One region of the Paenibacillus sp. GCM10027626 genome, then DNA from elsewhere that is predicted to be linked to it. Evidence: riboswitches for the same ligand, from Rfam matches in the RefSeq annotation. Region 1 holds a riboswitch; each other region holds the start of a gene.
What was found. Region 1 has a riboswitch for cyclic di-GMP ahead of ACFQ0N_RS38295 (isopeptide-forming domain-containing fimbrial protein). Riboswitches for the same ligand answer to the same signal wherever they lie in the genome.
Positions count from the first base shown of each region.

Region 2: it holds a riboswitch for cyclic di-GMP, as region 1 does, so the genes downstream of both, ACFQ0N_RS26325 (SpaA isopeptide-forming pilin-related protein) here and ACFQ0N_RS38295 (isopeptide-forming domain-containing fimbrial protein) in region 1, are expected to answer to the same signal.
Region 3: it holds a riboswitch for cyclic di-GMP, as region 1 does, so the genes downstream of both, ACFQ0N_RS28610 (MucBP domain-containing protein) here and ACFQ0N_RS38295 (isopeptide-forming domain-containing fimbrial protein) in region 1, are expected to answer to the same signal.
Region 4: it holds a riboswitch for cyclic di-GMP, as region 1 does, so the genes downstream of both, ACFQ0N_RS18250 (transglutaminase domain-containing protein) here and ACFQ0N_RS38295 (isopeptide-forming domain-containing fimbrial protein) in region 1, are expected to answer to the same signal.

Region 1 covers NZ_JBHTHC010000003.1:463,571-468,072, reverse strand. The annotation lists gene ACFQ0N_RS09155 (isopeptide-forming domain-containing fimbrial protein) at 1-1,218, shown strand, start outside; cyclic di-GMP riboswitch class I at 2,163-2,246, shown strand; gene ACFQ0N_RS38295 (isopeptide-forming domain-containing fimbrial protein) at 2,445-4,502, shown strand, end outside.
Region 2 covers NZ_JBHTHC010000016.1:88,289-92,790, reverse strand. The annotation lists gene ACFQ0N_RS26335 (NAD-dependent epimerase/dehydratase family protein) at 1-818, opposite strand, end outside; gene ACFQ0N_RS26330 (DUF4832 domain-containing protein) at 975-2,390, shown strand; cyclic di-GMP riboswitch class I at 2,525-2,612, shown strand; gene ACFQ0N_RS26325 (SpaA isopeptide-forming pilin-related protein) at 2,750-4,502, shown strand, end outside.
Region 3 covers NZ_JBHTHC010000019.1:98,022-102,523, forward strand. The annotation lists gene ACFQ0N_RS28595 (discoidin domain-containing protein) at 1-1,451, shown strand, start outside; gene ACFQ0N_RS28600 (hypothetical protein) at 1,628-1,891, shown strand; tRNA gene ACFQ0N_RS28605 (tRNA-Gly) at 2,008-2,081, shown strand; cyclic di-GMP riboswitch class I at 2,678-2,764, shown strand; gene ACFQ0N_RS28610 (MucBP domain-containing protein) at 2,944-4,502, shown strand, end outside.
Region 4 covers NZ_JBHTHC010000009.1:41,503-46,004, reverse strand. The annotation lists gene ACFQ0N_RS18260 (YhcN/YlaJ family sporulation lipoprotein) at 151-942, opposite strand; gene ACFQ0N_RS18255 (superoxide dismutase family protein) at 1,103-1,654, shown strand; gene ACFQ0N_RS18250 (transglutaminase domain-containing protein) at 1,710-2,531, opposite strand; cyclic di-GMP riboswitch class I at 2,546-2,626, opposite strand; cyclic di-GMP riboswitch class I at 2,670-2,750, opposite strand; gene ACFQ0N_RS18245 (response regulator) at 2,742-3,911, opposite strand.

The DNA.
Region 1 (4,502 bases):
CCGGGTAAACCGACGAAAGAGATCTTCGTGGACAACGAGCCGATTATCTATCCGCCGTATCCGCCTTATCAATCTCCTGTCATGGAGTCGCATAAAACTTCAAAGGATCTGAACGGCGGTAACGTCGAAGAGGGCGACACGATAGAGTATGCGATCCAGACGCGCAATACGGTATCAGGCAGCACCGTAAGCAATCTGGTCATTTCCGACGAATTGCCGGAAGGACTGGAGTACGTCCCTGGCAGCTTGAAAGTGGACGGAAAGCCTGTGACCGATGCCAAAGATGATGACAACGGCGAATATGCGGATGGCAAAGTAACCGGGAAATTCAGCTTTATTACCGATTTGAACTGGCATAAGCTGGAGTTCCAAGCGAAAGTAAAAGCAGGGCAAGCCGGCCAGAAGATCGAAAACATCGCTAAAGTGAGCGGGGATAATCTATTAGTGCCGGATAGACCGCGTGAAGCCATCACGGTTGTTCCAAAAGAGAATGTCCCTGACCCAGAGGCTCCTATACTAGAGTCGCAAAAAGCATCGAAGAAGCTGGGCAGCGGCAGCATCAAAGCCGGTGACAAGCTAGTGTACACGGTGAAAGCGCGGAATACAGTGCCGGGAACCATGGTCAATAATTTGGTGATTGCCGACGAATTGCCAGCAGGGTTGGCTTATGTGCCAGGCACATTAAAAGTGGATGGTCATAAGGTAACGGATAAAGCAGATGGTGACAATGGCTACTATGCGGCTGGCAGAGTCGTCGGAGAAATTGGCGATGTCACGGATACGAAGTGGCATACGATTGTGTTCCAAGTCCAGGTCGAAGTGGACCAAGCCGGCAAAAAGATCAAAAACGTCGGCGAAGTAGCTGGGGACAATGTACGTGCACCGGAGGAGCCTTATGAGGAGATCATTGTTGGCGGAAACGACAACGGGAATCATCAACCGGGCAAACCAGGCAAACCAGGCAAACCAGGGCAACCGGATAAACCGGTCAAGCCGGGAGAGAAAGAACCAACCAAACCGACTCCGACACCTGAGCAACCTTGGGTATCCACAGGTGGAGGGAACGGCACGGAAAGCGGCAGCAAGAACAATGGTCAGCACTACTTGCCAAAAACAGCGACCAATATGTATACGTATTTGCTGGCAGGAGGTCTGCTCCTGATTGCCGGCATGTGGCTGGCAAGAAGAAAAAAGAGCGATAAAAAGAATGCCTCATAGAAAAAACTAAAAAAGCGGCCCCTCTCTTTTGGGAGATGGGCTGCTTTTTGTGTTTGTATCGGTTTTCATTGAAGGTTAAGCGTTAGAAAGCATGGGATCGGGTTTATAATGATGACCCTCAGGACGAGCTGCTTTTTCATTTTCTGGATGAAAACCGATTGTTACTGGCTACTATCTCGCCCATAACCATAAAGGGAACTGCGTTTTTATTAAACTACATTGTCTGGGAAAAATTTATATAAAAACTAGTGCTACAGGACGGGCGTGCTGTCATTGAAGGCAAGCAAGCATGACGCCCGGGAGCAACGGCAATGATGGAGCGCTTGCTGAAAACAATAGGTCTTATTGATTCCTAACATTAAATGAATCAACTGTCACCGGCCATAAGTTGTATAGAAAATGTATAGGAGTAGTTGATACTATAAATATGAAAGGAAACCACTCCCGAACATTAATAAAATAGTGATGTTGTATTCCCAGGAAGCTATAGATAAAAAGAAATTTTAACCAAATTGGGACTATCGGGCCTAACCCATCAATTTTAATTCAAGTATAATCCAAATTAAGCAAGTGTTTAATGCGGAAAATACTAAATGCAAGCTCGTACGATAATGGCAACCCCGTTGACTGTTCGTGTGTTTGATTTTGTTCTTACTCAATAGTGAAATTATGGCAAATAATGGAAGTGGCTTGGTAAGGAATGAATGCTTCTATTAACTGACGAGAGTAAGCGCTGTGCACGCTCCATAGAAAGCGCTGCCGTGGAATTACTCAAGAAAACGTGAAACGGATCTTTGTATAGGAACTATGCTGGTTGCGTCCGTTCTTCCTAAAATTAGACAAATAACTATAGATTACAGCAAACTTGGGGCTATCGTACCTGATCTTTAGACTTATTTCAATATATACTAATGGTGATTTCTGTTTAGAAAATTAAATACATCGTACGATAATAGCAAACTCGTTGAAAGACGGGGACGCAAAGCTATAGGGGCTAACGGGTCAACCAATGCCAGCCAGCTGCCGAATATGATGGAAACCTCCATCTGTTGGCGCATGTTCGGTTACGATGGAGTTTTTTTATTTTGGGCATGAGGAGGAGGTGTTCATTGATGACTGCAGCAATGAGTTGCTTCTACTAATTTAAGAAGGAGAGGAAGATGAAAACGTATCCGCCAACATATCCTCCCACATTCAAAGTAAAAAATAAATAAGGAGGGAATACATTGAAAACAAAATTACTAATCAATCGGATTTTTAAAGTTTTGATGGCTTTTCTCATCATTATTGCGTACAATCCGATTCTTCCATTTCAAAATGCAAAGGCGGCTGCAGATAATAAGTGGCTGACTTATAAATTGGATGGATTCTCTAATGATACGTTTAATCAATTGTTTGAATCGGATGGTACTGCCAATGTTCCCGGTGGGACAAACTTTATACGGCTGACACCGGCAGAGCCAATGAAAAGCGGCAGCGTTTTTAACAAAAATGCAATTTGCCCAAAAAACAATTATTCATTCAGTACAGCCTTTTCGTTTAAAATGAGTCCAAATACGGAAGAGGCTAGTGACGGTTTGACTTTTACGATCCAGACCGGTACATCCAGTCAGTTAAGTGAGGGAGGCGGTATAGGGTATTACGGTATTAAACCCAGCTTCGCTGTTAAATATGATACTTTTTTAAACACAGTTTATCGTGATCCTTCTTCAAACTACATTGGACTTGCGCAAAATGGATCGGTGGAAAATCAGGATGGTTGGTATACCGATTTGGATCAGTATAATGGGGCTAATGGCACCAATTATGTTTTATCAAACGGAACACTGTATTACACATGGATCGACTATGATGGTTTAGCCCAAAATGTTCAGGTACGTCTAGGAACTTCACCAGATAGAGCGAGTGCTAACAAAATTTTAGAAGTAAATAACATAGATCTTGGTTCGATATTTGATGGAAAACCTATTCACGCCGGTTTTACCGCTTCGACAGGATACCCGAATAACGAGACTCATGATATCAATAGCTGGTATTTTGTCAATAACTACGCACCTATTGATACCCTTGCTCAGCCAAATGAGTACAGGCAAGCACCTAGCAGTGTGAAATTAGCGTCTGAGCCGGCTGGCGAACCGGGGGTATACAATGTTACGGCAATTCTGCTAGATCCGCTAGGTAATCCAGTTCCCGATGCACAGCTGGATACTTTTACTTCTACAGTAGGAGACCTAAACGGACCAAACGGAGAGCCTGTAACCGCTTTAGTAGCAGATGCAGACGGAAAGATTCATGCGGTGTTGAACAATGCCGATCATTCAAAAGACATTACACTTTCGGCTACTGCCGGTTGCGCCAGTGATTCTGACACAATTCCGGCTACTAACCAGCCGCCAGTCGCCCCGGATGATACAAAGACTACGCCGGTAAATACGCCGGTCTCGGGGCAAGTAAACGGGACGGATCCAGATGGCGACAGTCTAACCTATAAAGCGGGTCAACAGCCGATTCATGGTACGATTATAGTGAATGAGGATGGAACGTGGACTTACACGCCGGATAAAGACTATGTTGGTGATGATTCGTTTACTGTCATTGTTGATGATGGGCATGGCGGAACGGCAGAAGCAACAATCACGATTCACATCAATCTAAATCCTTCTCCATCTCTCGAATCTAATAAAACAGCAGTAATCAAACAAAAAGCGGATGGGAATAAAGATGCAGCTCATCCGGAAGTGGGAGACACGTTGCTGTATACAATACAGACGCGCAATACGGTAACAGATACTCTCGTGAGCAATCTCGTGATCTCCGACAAAATTCCGGCAGGGTTGGAATATGTTCCGGGTACACTGACCGTAGACGGTAAAGCAGTCAGTGATGATCAGGATGATGATCAAGGCCATTATGCCGATCTTACAGTAACCGGAAAGTTTGGGGATGTAACCGACACGGAATGGTATACGATTACATTCGAAGTACAGGTAAAAGCAGGACAAGCTGGGAAGACGATTGAAAATACCGCGGCTGTCACTGGCGACAATCTAGACAAGCCTGACGAGCCGAAGAATACTGTTGTGGTCTATCCACTTAATCCGCCAGATCCACCAGACGGATGTGGCATCCCGGTAGCCCTGATAAATGGCAGTTTTGAGGAACCACCTGGAACAGGTTCAATGAATGGTTCATTTGGGTACTTTGTAGATGAAGTTCCAGGATGGGAGACTACTGATACATGGATTGAAATATGGGACTATGCTGCAGGTTACCCTGCTCCTTAT
Region 2 (4,502 bases), on a different contig from region 1:
TCCAGTGTTGAACGATAGATATCTCCGGGGCGGCTTTCTTTATATTTAACTTCTATTGGCCCGTGAAGAGCGCGCAGCGTTTCCACAAGCTCGTTCACACTTGTTTCAGTATTGGTAGACAGGTTGTAGACACCGGTCAAAGTAGAATAGGAAGCGCGATAGATTGCATCGGCGACATCTTCTACATAAATAAAATCGCGTGTTTGTCCGCCGTCTCCAAAAACAGTGAGATCTTTGCCTGTGATTGTACGTTCATTGAAAATAGAAATAACGCCACCTTCCCCAACGCTGCCTTGGCGAGGGCCGTATACATTAGAAAAGCGGAAACATATAGTTTCCAAATTATATATTTCTTTCCATTTTTGGCAATAAGTTTCTCCTAGCCATTTGTTCAAGCCATAAGGCGAAATTGGGTTTCCGGGCTCGCTTTCGGGCAGCGGCAGACGATCGTTTTGACCGTAAATTGCAGCAGATGAAGCAAAAATGAATTTTTTCACACCATATTTATGTGATAATGAAAGCATATTGGACAAGCCTAAAATATTGGATTTTGTATCAAGTCGGGGATTACTCATGGAAGTGGTGACATCGACTTGTGCTGCAAGGTGGACAACTGCATCGAATTGTGTGCTGCGAAAAATCTCCTCGCATTTGCGGTCTTCGACTGGTAAAATATAGCCCGTATGCTTAAAATCAATATTTTTTTTATTGCCTGTGGACATGTCATCCACTAAAAAAACTTCATAGCCTTCCTTGTGGAATCGCTCTGCTACGAAAGAGCCGATAAAGCCGTAGCCGCCTGTTACGAGTACTTTCATCGTTAGGTTCACCGCTTTTATATGAATTTTCCATTAGAAAGTTGTAATAATTATCAGTATACAACAACGAAATATACAATACACCAAGAATCTATACAAATACTGAACAAATTGTAAAAAAGGACTATTTCGCATTTTTTGAGAGGTGGGAAAACCATGAAAAAACAGTTATTTCGTCGAATTATGGCACTTTTTTTGTTTGCGCTCATTGCTGGTGTGTCTAGTGTCCTAATCTTTAATAATTCGGATGCAGCCAAAGAGGTGAAACGTACTTTGTTCAAACCGGTTGAATCAGAGGAAGTGCTGGCAAACCCCTATATAGGCTTTGTTGCAGATGCAAGAACTACCAGCGACATCGAACAGCCTGTACGTCTGGCGCATGCAAATATGACTTGGCGGGAGCTTGAGCCGGAAAAAGGAAAGTACGCTTTTGAAGAAGTGGAAAAAAAGTTCAACATGGCTTATTGGAAGGAGCAGGGAGTGCATCTGGTCATTCGGGTCATCCTGGATTACCCGCGCAGCGAATCTCATATGGACATACCGGACTGGCTTTATGAAGAAATAGGCCATAAAGGGAAATGGTACAGCATGGATTATGGTGAAGGTTTTAGTCCAGATTATACGCATCCCGCTTTAATTAAAAATCATGAGCTGCTTTTAAAAGCATTAGGGAAAAGGTATAACAACAATCCGCAGATCGCTTTTGTGCAATTAGGGAGCGTGGGTCATTGGGGAGAATGGCATACAAAAAATGATGGCGATACAGCGATCGTTTTTCCTAAGCGCAGCATTACCGATCAGTACGCCACTCATTATGCGAAGTCGTTTCCAGACAAGCATCTGCTGATGCGGCGCCCGCATGAGATCGCTGTGGCTTATGGCATGGGACTGTATAATGATGCATTTGGCGATAAGCGCTCTACGATCGATGAATTCTACAAATGGTCTACGAAAGGTTATACTTCATGGCTGACAAAGGAAAAGGAGCCTGCCATGTTGAATTATTGGACGAAAGCGCCGAGCGGTGGCGAGTTCATGCCCGATTCCAATTTTATGAAGGACAGCAGAATTGAAGAAACGTTGCGTCAAGCGCGCATGACACATGTTTCGTGGCTGGGGCCAAGTGCGCCCTATCGTGAGGAAGATACAAAGTACCAGAGCAATATTGACCGGTTTTTGAAAACGATTGGTTATCGCTTTGTCATCACCGAAGAATCACATGAGGAGACTGTCAAGGCCGGGCAGAGTTTGAATATTGAATTGCAGGTGAAAAACCGGGGTGTGGCGCCGTTTTACTATGAATGGCCGTTCGAGCTCTCACTCTCAGACCAGAACGGAACAATTGCAGTAAAAATGAACACGGATCAGGATATTCGCAAATGGCTTCCCGGAACAAGCAAAGCAGTCTTTTCTCTACCGCTGCCTAAAACATTAGCCGCTGGCACATATACGGTTAACGCAGCAATCATTGACCCGAGCAATGGCAAGCCGGGGGTCGATTTTGCTATTGAGGAACGCCGCGAGGATGGTCGGTTTGCCTTAGGGACAGTGAAAATTATGGCTATAAAGTAATATCGGCACAACTAATCCATCTTACCTATAAAATTAGTAAAAAAGTGTTTAACAAATGTGTGGAAGATTGTGATAAAATGGAATCAAGTCTAGCTTCTGCCGGAATTTATAGCTGTATCGTTAAATAACATATAACATGAAAATCGCAAACCATTCGAAAGGGTGGGACGCAAAGTCTGAGTCTAACGCATTGTATAATGCTATGACCGTTCGACTGCCATGATTATTTTATCGTGGCAGTCTTTTTTATTGACCTACAGCATAAAACTGAGCAGAGACTTATAATATGTAAATGAGGTGAGAAATTGGCTCATTTAGTGCGAGTTTTGAAGAGTAAGAGTTATGGAGTATTAGCTTTTATGTTGCTCTGGGGACTGTTCGGCAGCTTGATCCTAGCGCCGTCATCTGCTATTGCAACGGGGGATCCTGGATTTAATTATACAGTAACCTCCAATGTGTACGAGCTCAATCGCGGCGAGTATATTGCATTAAAGGTAGAATATGAAGCGAAACAGGTGGGGGCCATAAATGAAGGCGATCAGTTAACGTTTACGTTGCCTTCTATATTAAAGGATGTAACGCCAAAGTATCCGCCCGAGCATATTCGCGATTGCTCAATAACGGAAAATGAAGAAACTTCGCAAACTGAGGTAACTTGCACTTTCGGTGCTAATATGCAGTCAGGCCTTAAAGGGTATATGCTGCTAGAGGCGACGCTAAGCTGGAAGGCTGAGCCGGGGACATTGCCGATTGTGGTAACAATCAAAAATATGGTTACGACGCTCGATGTTACGATTGTTGATCCCGGTAACGGCGGTCCTAAAGAAAATCTGATAGAAAAGTGGAACGGCAATCTAGGATTTGATGAAAATCACAACGGTGTCGTAACAGATCCGGGAAAACCTATCGAATATTATATTCGTGTAAACGGTGCACTGAAGGATTTGAAAAATGTAAAGGTCGTGGACTATATCCCGCCCGGTCTTGAATTAGTAGAGGATAGTATGAAGTTCTATGTTGATTCCCCGTATGAGGAGGAAAATCTACTAAAGAAGCCGCCACATTGGAGCGTTAACAATAATGAAATTCATTTTGATTTTGGCGATATCGAACGGGCTTACTTCATTAGATATGAAATGAAAATCGTTGATCTAAAACCAGAGTATAACAATAGCGCGAAAATCACCGCTGACGGTGAAAAAGAGTATACAGCGGAAATCGTAAAGCTCGGTAAAACTGCGGGAGCGATCAATGTTCTTAAAAAGGCAGACAAAGAACTGCTGTCCAGCGATCAAGGATCGGATCAAATTGTTAATTATACGATTCAGTTCTACAGCTTTGGCGAGTTCAAGCAGAACTCCATTGTTGTAACGGATTTGATTGACAGCCGCGTTGATTTAATCGAAGATTCAATTGTAGTTACAGATCAGTTCTCCTATACGTATGACCCGGTTGAGCACAAGCTGACAGTTACTAATGATAACCGAAGCATTAAAGCTGGCGAACAACCTAAAATTGAGTACAAAGTCGATTTCAGCAGACTGGAACCGGGAGCGAAAGTAAGTAATATTGCCAATGTGGGCAATGTGCCTACGAATGAAGTGATCGTGGAGAAGAAAGGAAAAGATCCGGAGATCCCGAATCCGAAGCCAGATCCAGACCCGGAAGGCAAAATCGAAATCGTTAAAGTCGATGCCGACGATCAAAATAGGAAACTGGAAGGCGCTGCTTTCACCTTGAGCCGCAAGAATACTGAAGGGGAACTGGTTGTTATCGCCTCGAAAACAACAGATGCAGACGGCACTGCAGTATTCGAAGGTTTGAAGTATGATGATTATGTTATTCAAGAAACCGCCGCACCAAAGGGCTACCAATTGGATGGAACGAAACATTCGGTTTCACTCCAATCACCAAAGGTTTCGCTTACTTTCACAAACCAAAAAGAAAGCACGCCTAATCCGAAGCCAGACCCGGATCCGGATCCTGATCCAGAGACTCCCTACCCTTGGAATCCTTACCCAGGTACCGAGAGTCCGAAGCCGGATCCTAATCATCCAATAGATCCTGTAGAACCGGTGACGCCGCAAAACCCGAATGTGCCTGTCGAACCGA
Region 3 (4,502 bases), on a different contig from region 1:
TCGACAGCAAGAAAGGCGTCGTTCAGGCGATGTTTCCCTCCATTACGGCCAGATATATCCGGATAAGCGGAGGGGAGGCGCCGGCGGACGCTGAGATCACGGTTTATCGGGTGTCGGAACCTGCGTTATCGCCCGATTATGTCCGCGAGCCGGCCGATGGGACGGGAAACATCGACATGGGCAATCCTTCGATTCCGTCGGATGGAGGATCGGTAACGCCGGGCGCAGCTCCTGCACCGCTCCCGGAGCTTTCGATCACGCGGAACGGAGTCGTAACGACCGTATCGGTTTCCTTGAAAGCGGCATTGGATCCGTCGACCGGGAAGGCGTCCGTTCAAGTAGACGACCGTTTGATGGCGGAGCTGTTGAATAAGGCGATGGAGCTATTAGCCGAAGGGAAGCAGGTGGAAGTCGCCATCCGGGCGGAGTCGGCGGAGAAAGCAGATGCGGTCGTTGTGGACTTCCCAGGGGATGCATGGAGGCTCACGGCCAATGCCTTTTCATGGTCATTGCGAATCGATGCGGGGATCGCGAGCGTTGCTTTTGACGCCAAAGCCGTGGCTTCCCTCAGCGCCGCCGCGAACGCAGGGAATATCAGCATCCGTATATCCAAAGCCGCTTTCGGCGCTCTGACCCTGGAAGCGCAGGCCAAGATCGGAGACCGGCCGGTTTATGATTTCGCCGTCATGGCAGGGGAGGAGAAGCTGGACAGCTTTGGCGTAGGCGCCGCGGAAATCCACATCCCTTATACACCGAAGCCCGGAGAGCAGAAGAATGCCATTATCGCTTACGCGATCGACGAAGCCGGCAAGCTTAACGTTGCGAGAGGCAGGTATGACGACGCGAAAGGAGCCGTTCGGATCAAAACCGCACCATTCATGTCGTTCGCGGTTGGCTACAACGAAGTCGGCTTCAAGGACGTTGCCGGTAAGGCGTGGTACCATGAGGCCGTGGCGTTCATATCGGCCAGAGATATTGTCAGGGGTTTGGGTGGCGGCTTATTCGCGCCTGAACGAAATGTAACCCGTGCCGATTTCCTCATCATGGTTATGAACGCCTACGGCATCGAAGCGGACGCAGACGGAACGGGCGGCTTCGCGGATGCGGGGAACAAGTACTATACCCGATATCTCGGCACGGCGAAACGCCTTGGACTGGTATCCGGCACAGGCGGCGGCAATTTCTCGCCCGAGTCTTTTATTCGCCGTCAAGACATGATGGTCATTCTTTATCGGGCGTTGGAAACGTTAGGCGAGCTGCCGACGGGATCAAGCGGGCATACCTTGAAAAGCTTCCCCGACTCGGACGGTGTAGCCAAGTATGCCAGGACCGCCATGCAGCGGTTTGTGGAAGCTGGTATCATGAACGGTAACGGAAAGAGGCTGGCCGCGCCGGCTTTCTCTACGAGGGCGGAGGCCGTGCAGGTGCTTTATCGGCTGTTGACTCTATAAGCGGACGAGGCTAATCTGGATATTATTCTCCGGATCAGCCTCGCAAGGAAGCACGTGTCAGCTCAAATAAAAAACTAACCCGAACCTGATGGAGTACTCATTTAAAAATCTAACTTTGTATTCATGACAGAATGGCCCCCGAGGGGGCTGCCGCTGACGCGGAAGCGTTAAACGATATGACCGGCAATCATATTAACCATGCCAACGATTTTCTTGTGCGTTGGTATGCGCAGTATATGATGCTTGTGGAACAGCAAGGGTTCGGCCAGGCGGCCGGCTCTTGGGATCGGGAAGCGCTGATGAAGGCGCCCACTTATACGTATGCGCCGGGAGGCGTGCTGACGCGAACCGCAGCAGGAGTCGACAACCGGCTGCGGTTCGCGATCCCGGTCTATGGCAGCGGATTCGTTCCGGAATCGGAGCTAACTGAACAAATTTGATAGACCGCACTAGATAAGTCTTTTTGCAACATCATAACACACTTTAACAGACCCACCACTTACTTTGGGACCAGGGGGTCGCATGTTCAAATCGTGTCGTCCCGACCATCAAATTTGCGGGTGTAGTTCAATGGTAGAACTTTAGCCTTCCAAGCTAATAGCGTGATTTCGATTCCCATCACCCGCTCCAGAAGCAGACTTTTGTTCCCTGCCTATGAATATCTACTTTTCTATGGGACAGCAAATCTTCAAATATACGTGGTTATGCTCCCTTTTATATCTAGTAACTTTTCTCTTCATGTCCAAGAAGCCGATAGTGAAATCATAGCTTGATCATAAAAATCCGAATCTACAAAGCGCAAGCATTTGGGAGGATATCGGGTGCCCTGGCATCATCATACGTTCTATCAACTTCTGTTTGTGCTGGAGGGTCCGGTTCGCCCGAGAGTTGCGCTGTTGTAAACCTCTGGAGGGCCCAAGCCCAAATAGACGTCTTTGTAGGCCGAAACTTGGATGGACTATGTCCCGTATACTGGCATTCATCAAAAAAAGCTGAAAGGGACGACACAGTTTCGGTGGGTCCTTTTGGCAATTACGTTTATTGAGCATTGAGGTTGTAAGTGAAATTATAAGCAGGCAGACGGGGGCTGATGAGACCTGATTGGGGAGAGTGGGTGACTTTATCACGAATAACACAAAGTTCAAAAGTTCAAAAAAATGGTTGACTAAAGAAAAATATGAAGTTATAATCTCGTGTGAAGTTACAATTATTGGGTCAAATTTACCAATCGAATAGGGCACACTAACCGAAAGGTTAGGCCGCAAAGCCAGGAGTCTAACAGTCGCAAGACTTATGATCGTCCGGTTGCATTTTCACAAGATGATGATGCAATCGGCGATTTTTTTTGTTTTTCTAGTAAACTCGCAGCTATCGTCAATAGAGATTCTACTGCTAAAGGTAAGACTGACTATGCAGGAGGAGGTGATCGCCTTTTGTAATGCAGCCCAAACCGATGTTGTTGGTATTCAGGAAAAGGAGTGATATCAAAGAAATGGGTGTTGGCAGAAAGTTATTAACCCTTTTGTTTGCTTTGGCACTGATTGTTAATGCTTGTTATCCTTTTCAACAAGCTTATGCGAACGGGGCCTCAGGCGGGGAGCTCGTTTGGCCCAATCCCGGCGCCATTAACCTGAACAAGCAAGCAGAGCCCACCGGTACACCGGGGGAATGGAAGATTAAGCTGACCGTAGAGGGCAAAAATCTGGAGACAACTTCTGATGTCGTGCTTGTCATCGATAAGTCGGGCAGCATGGACAGTAACAAAAGGATGTCCAATGCGAGGACGGCGGCAAACCGATTTGTCGATGAGCTTCTTATCCCTGATTCAAACACAAGAATAGCGGTTGTAACATTTAATGAAGGTGCTCAGGATGTTTCCGGTTTTAAAGGGGCCGCTGAAAAGGAAAAGCTGAAATCGTCCATTAACAATATTCGCGCATCAGGCGGTACGAATATTCAGGCAGGCCTTCATCGGGCCCGGGAACTGTTGGCCGAGAGTACAGCGCAAGCCAAGGCCATCGTGCTGTTAAGCGACGGCGAGCCGACATACAGTTATAAGGCTGGTGCTGCTACCAATTATGTGTGGCCAGATAAGAAATATAACTTTATTCTTTCCAAGTTCGACTACAGTAAGGTCATAGGGTCAGGGTCAGATTACGATCTAGATACGTGGTACGGGGATTGGGAGTATAAGGTAAATGGCTTCAAAGTCAAAACAAATGGCATAGCGACTTTGTCGGAAGCGCACAGTATTATGAACGATGACAAAGTCACCATATATTCCATTGGGCTGGAAGTCGGTAATAACAAAAATGCTACTTATGTGCTCAAGAACAGTCAGAATGGCGGTTATTATGCTTCAAGCAGTTCCGAACTGGAGGGAGTATTCGATCAGTTGACAGGACAGTTTGCCTATGCTGCCAGAAACCCGGTTATTATTGACCCGATGGGAGATATGTTCAACCTTGTTGATGGGACGTATGAAGCAAGCCAGGGTGAGGTGAAATGGGATCCGGCCACGGAGACGTTCCGCTGGGAAAGCGGCAATATTGAAGAAGGAAAGCCGGCGACGCTGACCTATACGGTTCGCATGGATATGGCGAAAAATCCGAACCCGGTTCAGTTGTATCCAACTAACGGTACAACAACCATCACTTACATCGATGCCAACGGTTCGGAGACGACCAAGGAATTCGTCGTTCCGGAGGTAAGCTACGGGAAAGGCTCGATCAATGTTAAAGGCTATAAAGTAAATAAGCAGGGCCAGCCGGTCAATAAAGATGGCGTTGTAGTAGAGCGTCCGGAGCTGGCACAGGAGATTTTCAGCGGTCATTTTGAAGAGAATGGAGAAAGAGCGCTGGAGTTAGACAAAACTTACTCGGTGGCGGCTCCGTCCATCAATGGGTACGTACTCAAGGTTGGTGACGATCCGACCCGTGTCAATCTTACTCGAACCAATCCAACGGCGACCGTTTGGTTCGGCTACATTTCGCAACAGGAGCTTATAGCGACCGTAAGCGGTTCGGCAACGGATGAATCAACCGACCTGCC
Region 4 (4,502 bases), on a different contig from region 1:
TTGATTTAAATATAACATAAAATACGCGCAATTAAAAACTCCAGGCGCCCATAATCCTAGTAAGATCATGCCATTTGCGCCATCAAAATTAAAAAGCCATAATGCTCTTGTACGAATACAAGAACATTATGGCTGACAAATCTTGTCGGCTTAACGGAATGGCGCTGTAACTGTACGACCGATATCTTGAATCAGTACGCCGATATCATTGGCAAAATTGCGAACAGGGTGTCCATCCAGCGGCCTTATATTACTGCCGCCAAACGACCTTCCAGTCATGCCATCCAGCGACCTTCCAGTCGTGCCAGTCGTTCCAGTTGTTCCAGTTGTTCCAGTTGTTCCAGTCGTTCCATCCGTTGAACTCATTTGATGTTTCATGTTCGTGATGCGTGTGTGAAGCTTTTTGTCGGTTGTAATGTGCACCTTGTAGCCGGCATCACGCTTTTCCAGTGTACGCTTGACTTGTCGCGCTACAGCAGCGCCGTTTTGACCGGGTTTGACCTCAAGACCTACTACTGCATCACGTCCGTGAACGATAACAGTGGCTTTGCTTACACCTTTTACAGCCTTGGCTTGGGTTGCCATTCTGTCGGCAACGGCGGAATTATTCTGATGACCGGTAACTCCTCTTCCTGGGGCCGGAGACGTCATACCGTCATAATTATAAGCCCGTGGAGATGGAGTCGTCACGTGGTCATAATTATAAGTCCGCGGACCTGGAGTTGTTGGAGTTGGAGTTGTCATGCGGTCATAGGTATGAGCCCGCGGAGTAACGCCATACATATTTGTTCGGACACCATCTTTATAAATGCGGTTATCTGTCGTCGTACGGTATTGATTTGTTCTAACGCCGTCAGTTGTTCTTTTACCGCATCCTGTTGCCGTTACTGTTGTCGCCAAAGCAACCGACAGCAGCAGTACACCATAAGTTTTTTTGTTCATCATTATGATGATTCACCTCCTGCAGCTTAGAATGAGCATCTGACCGCCCTCTCATGCTAGGTAATATTACGCAATGTTGGTCACTTCGCACTAATATTTTTCCGGCCGGGAGGACATGCTATGAAGAAGAATCACAAACATTACCAGGAGGAATCCAATAATGAGGAAGTCATTAAGTAAAACGGTGCGCCTATTCAGCTGCGGCAGCTTGTTAATGCTGGGTGTCATCAGTTCCATCTCACCTGCTGCATTTGCCAGCTCCACAGCTCACAAACCGATCGCTGTGACCATCATTAATAGCGAAGGCAAGGAGATTGGAACGGCGACAATTGTGCAGCAGAAAAATGCGGTCCAAATCAACATAAAAGCGGAAAAACTGCCGCCTGGTTTGCATGGTTTTCATATTCATGAAACCGGTCTGTGTGAAAAGCCAGATTTCAAGTCAGCTGGCGAGCATCTGAATCTGACCCACAAGCATCATGGATTTAATAATCCGAAAGGCTTTCATACCGGCGATCTACCCAATCTTCTCGTTCAAAAGGACGGGACAGTAGAAGCCACCATCGAAAGCAAGGTGTTTACTTTGAACGATTTGCAAAAACCAGGCGGCACCGCCTTAGTTATTCACGAGAAGCAGGATGATTACGTAACCGATCCGTCAGGCAATTCCGGCAATCGAATCGCTTGCGGGGTTATCCAAAAAAAACAATGACAAAAAGGGAGTCCTGTCAGCAACTTGCAAGCTACAGGACTCCCACTTGTATTCATTAATATTGCTTTTCCACTTTGTAATTCTTGTCATCCTTGATCATTGGCAATGCTTTTTTTGTATTTTTCAAACCGGCATCGATCGTTGTATCAATTGTAACCCATTTTCCGTCCATTAACACTTCGTTCCAGGCATGGTACACATCTACATATGTTGTTTTTCCCATTGTCATTTTGGCGGGAATATCTACCGCGCGCAGCATGGCTGCAAATAACGCCGCATAACCATAGCAGATGTCTTTGCCATCCTTGAGTGTCCGGTCAATTTGCGGCAAATAATCGGTTGTCACTGTCTTGGCCAGTGTATTATCGTAAGCGATGTTGTTAATAATAAAATCATGGATCGCTTTCACTTTCTCCGCGTCTGTCTTTTTCCCTTTAATCAGTTCGTTTGCTTTGACAATCGCCTGGTTCTGAGCGTCCCATTCAATATTTTGTACCGTATTCAAGTATACGACATTCTGATCAGCCAGGTTCAGCTTCACTGTATCTTTGCCAATAACTTTATACTGATTTCCGTTTACCTGCTCCAGCAGTGTAACCGTATAGTCTCCGTTGCCCATTTGCAGCGGGAACCGCTCTTCCTTCACTCCGTTACGCACCGTGTAGGTGTAGGTTCCAGCGCCTTTTGCAATCATCAGCTTGATCTTGACTTTAGGTTCGGCATTGTAATGAACCGCTATAAGTCCTTTATTCAGTTCACCCTTGTCCAACCATGCAGCTTGTCCAGCGTTTGCCGCCGCTTGTACATTGCCGGCAGCACCAGCAACCGCAGCCAATAAAACAACAAACGCCATCAACGTCAGCATAAATTTACGCATATAAAAAAACTCCCTTCGGTAGCTGGCTGCCATCCTTGAGGGAAGGCCCTGTAGCTTTGCGTCCCTGCCTTTCGACAGGTTTGCCGTTATCGTGTAAAGTTTTTTTGCCATGCTATGAAATAAAAAAAGCTTGTTCATTTCGGTAGCTGGCTGCCATCCTTGAGGGAAGGCCCTGTAGCTTTGCGTCCCTGTCTTTCGACAGGTTTGCCATTATCGAGAATAGCTCACTTGGCGAGGATCAGCCTCGCTCCGATATTGCTTCCACCGCTTGTACCATTCATTGATGGTATGATGCACGTCAACCTCCAACTCGTCAGCTAACCGCGACTTTAACAAACGGTACTGCTCGTCCACCTTGGCACTTTCGCCCAATAAATCATAAAGCTTCATCAAGCCAAAGTAGCCCTCTTCTTCATACGGAAACAACTGCTGCATTCGCCCGTATACTCTGCTCGCCTTCATCTTCTGACCCTGATCAAGATACAGCTTAACCAAGGCGCTCATCAGCGTTATGCATTGCTGCCGCAGTCTCTCGCGCTCATGCTCAGCCCACAAATAGTCGTAGTCGGCCAAGTAATCGCCAGTGTACTGCTGCAAAATTTCCTCAAGCTCAATTACATCCTGCGAACTGCTGGAATCCAGCTGCCTGATGCTTTGCTCCCATATTTCAACATCTAATTCAACTGGTTGTCCAATCGTAAGAAGATAACCGGCTTCATGATTGCATCTCGTAATCGTCACCGATGTCAATCCTTCACTCTTCAACACCTTGCGAATATGATAGATTGTTGTATACATCTGCTGCATGGCCTTCGGTACATCCATCTCCGGCCAAAATAGCTCCATGATTGTTCCGTGATCGACTACAACATTGCGATGATGCAATAAATAAGCAAATAGCTCTTGCGCCTTGCTTGTCCGCCACTTAACTGCCCGTGGCTCCTGGCCTGGAAATTGAAAGCGCAGCGCCTTAAAGCAACATATGCTCGGCAACTTTGCTTCAGGAGTCTTCGCTTCTTGCCGCTTAACGCGCAGCCGCTGTACCGTCAGCCTTAGACGGTCCACGCGCACCGGCTTCACAATATAATCCAGCGCGTAAAGCTCAAAAGCGCGAACAGCGTAATGATCGTAGCCGGTTACAAATACAAGCTCGACATCCGGCAGCACTTCCTGAAGCAGCTCTCCCAGCTCAAGCCCGTTAATACCGGGCATATGAATGTCCAAGAAAACAACATCCGGCTTCAGAACACTTGCTTGCTCAATAACAACGCTTGGGATGGTATAAACACTTAAAACCTCAACCCCGCCAATGTCCTTCTCAAGCAGCTTCTTCAGCCTTGCAGCAGCTAGTCGTTCGTCATCAACTATGAAAGCTTTCATATCAAGGGTCCTTTTCCCATAGACTTAAGCATGGTAGATATTGTATTTCTATGACTCTAGTATATCACCTTATGTCGATTTTTCCTAGCCCGACTTCCAGAATTAAGTACATATTTCCTATGTCGTTTGTCGATATTTTGAACGATTGTAAATGAAGCTTTTAGGATGCTTTTCCCCCAAGCAGCTGCAACCAAACATCAGGCTCTAAGATTCCTCAATATTTTTTTAATTTCTTCCCTATGTTTATTTTCAGACGAAGGAAAAGCCCTTCATTTCGTCGAACTGAATAAGACATGACACCGCGAAAACCCGACTAAACCGCAAATAACGCATCCTGTGTCCGGGACACCTCTGAATTGGTCGGTATTCGACAAAATAGCGGATCGTGTGTCCACTTGGCTTAAAAAACACTTGACATTCTCCAACTCTAAGGCCAAACCAGCCGAATTTTATAAATTCTATAAAATCAAGAAGAAAAGGCTGACGCCGCTTACCCTGCAACCTCTGGTAGAAAATGCCTTGCGTTACGGTCTTTTAACTCGCGCAAATGGAAGTATAATAAAGATAGAAATCATAGATCGTCCTTCGCAT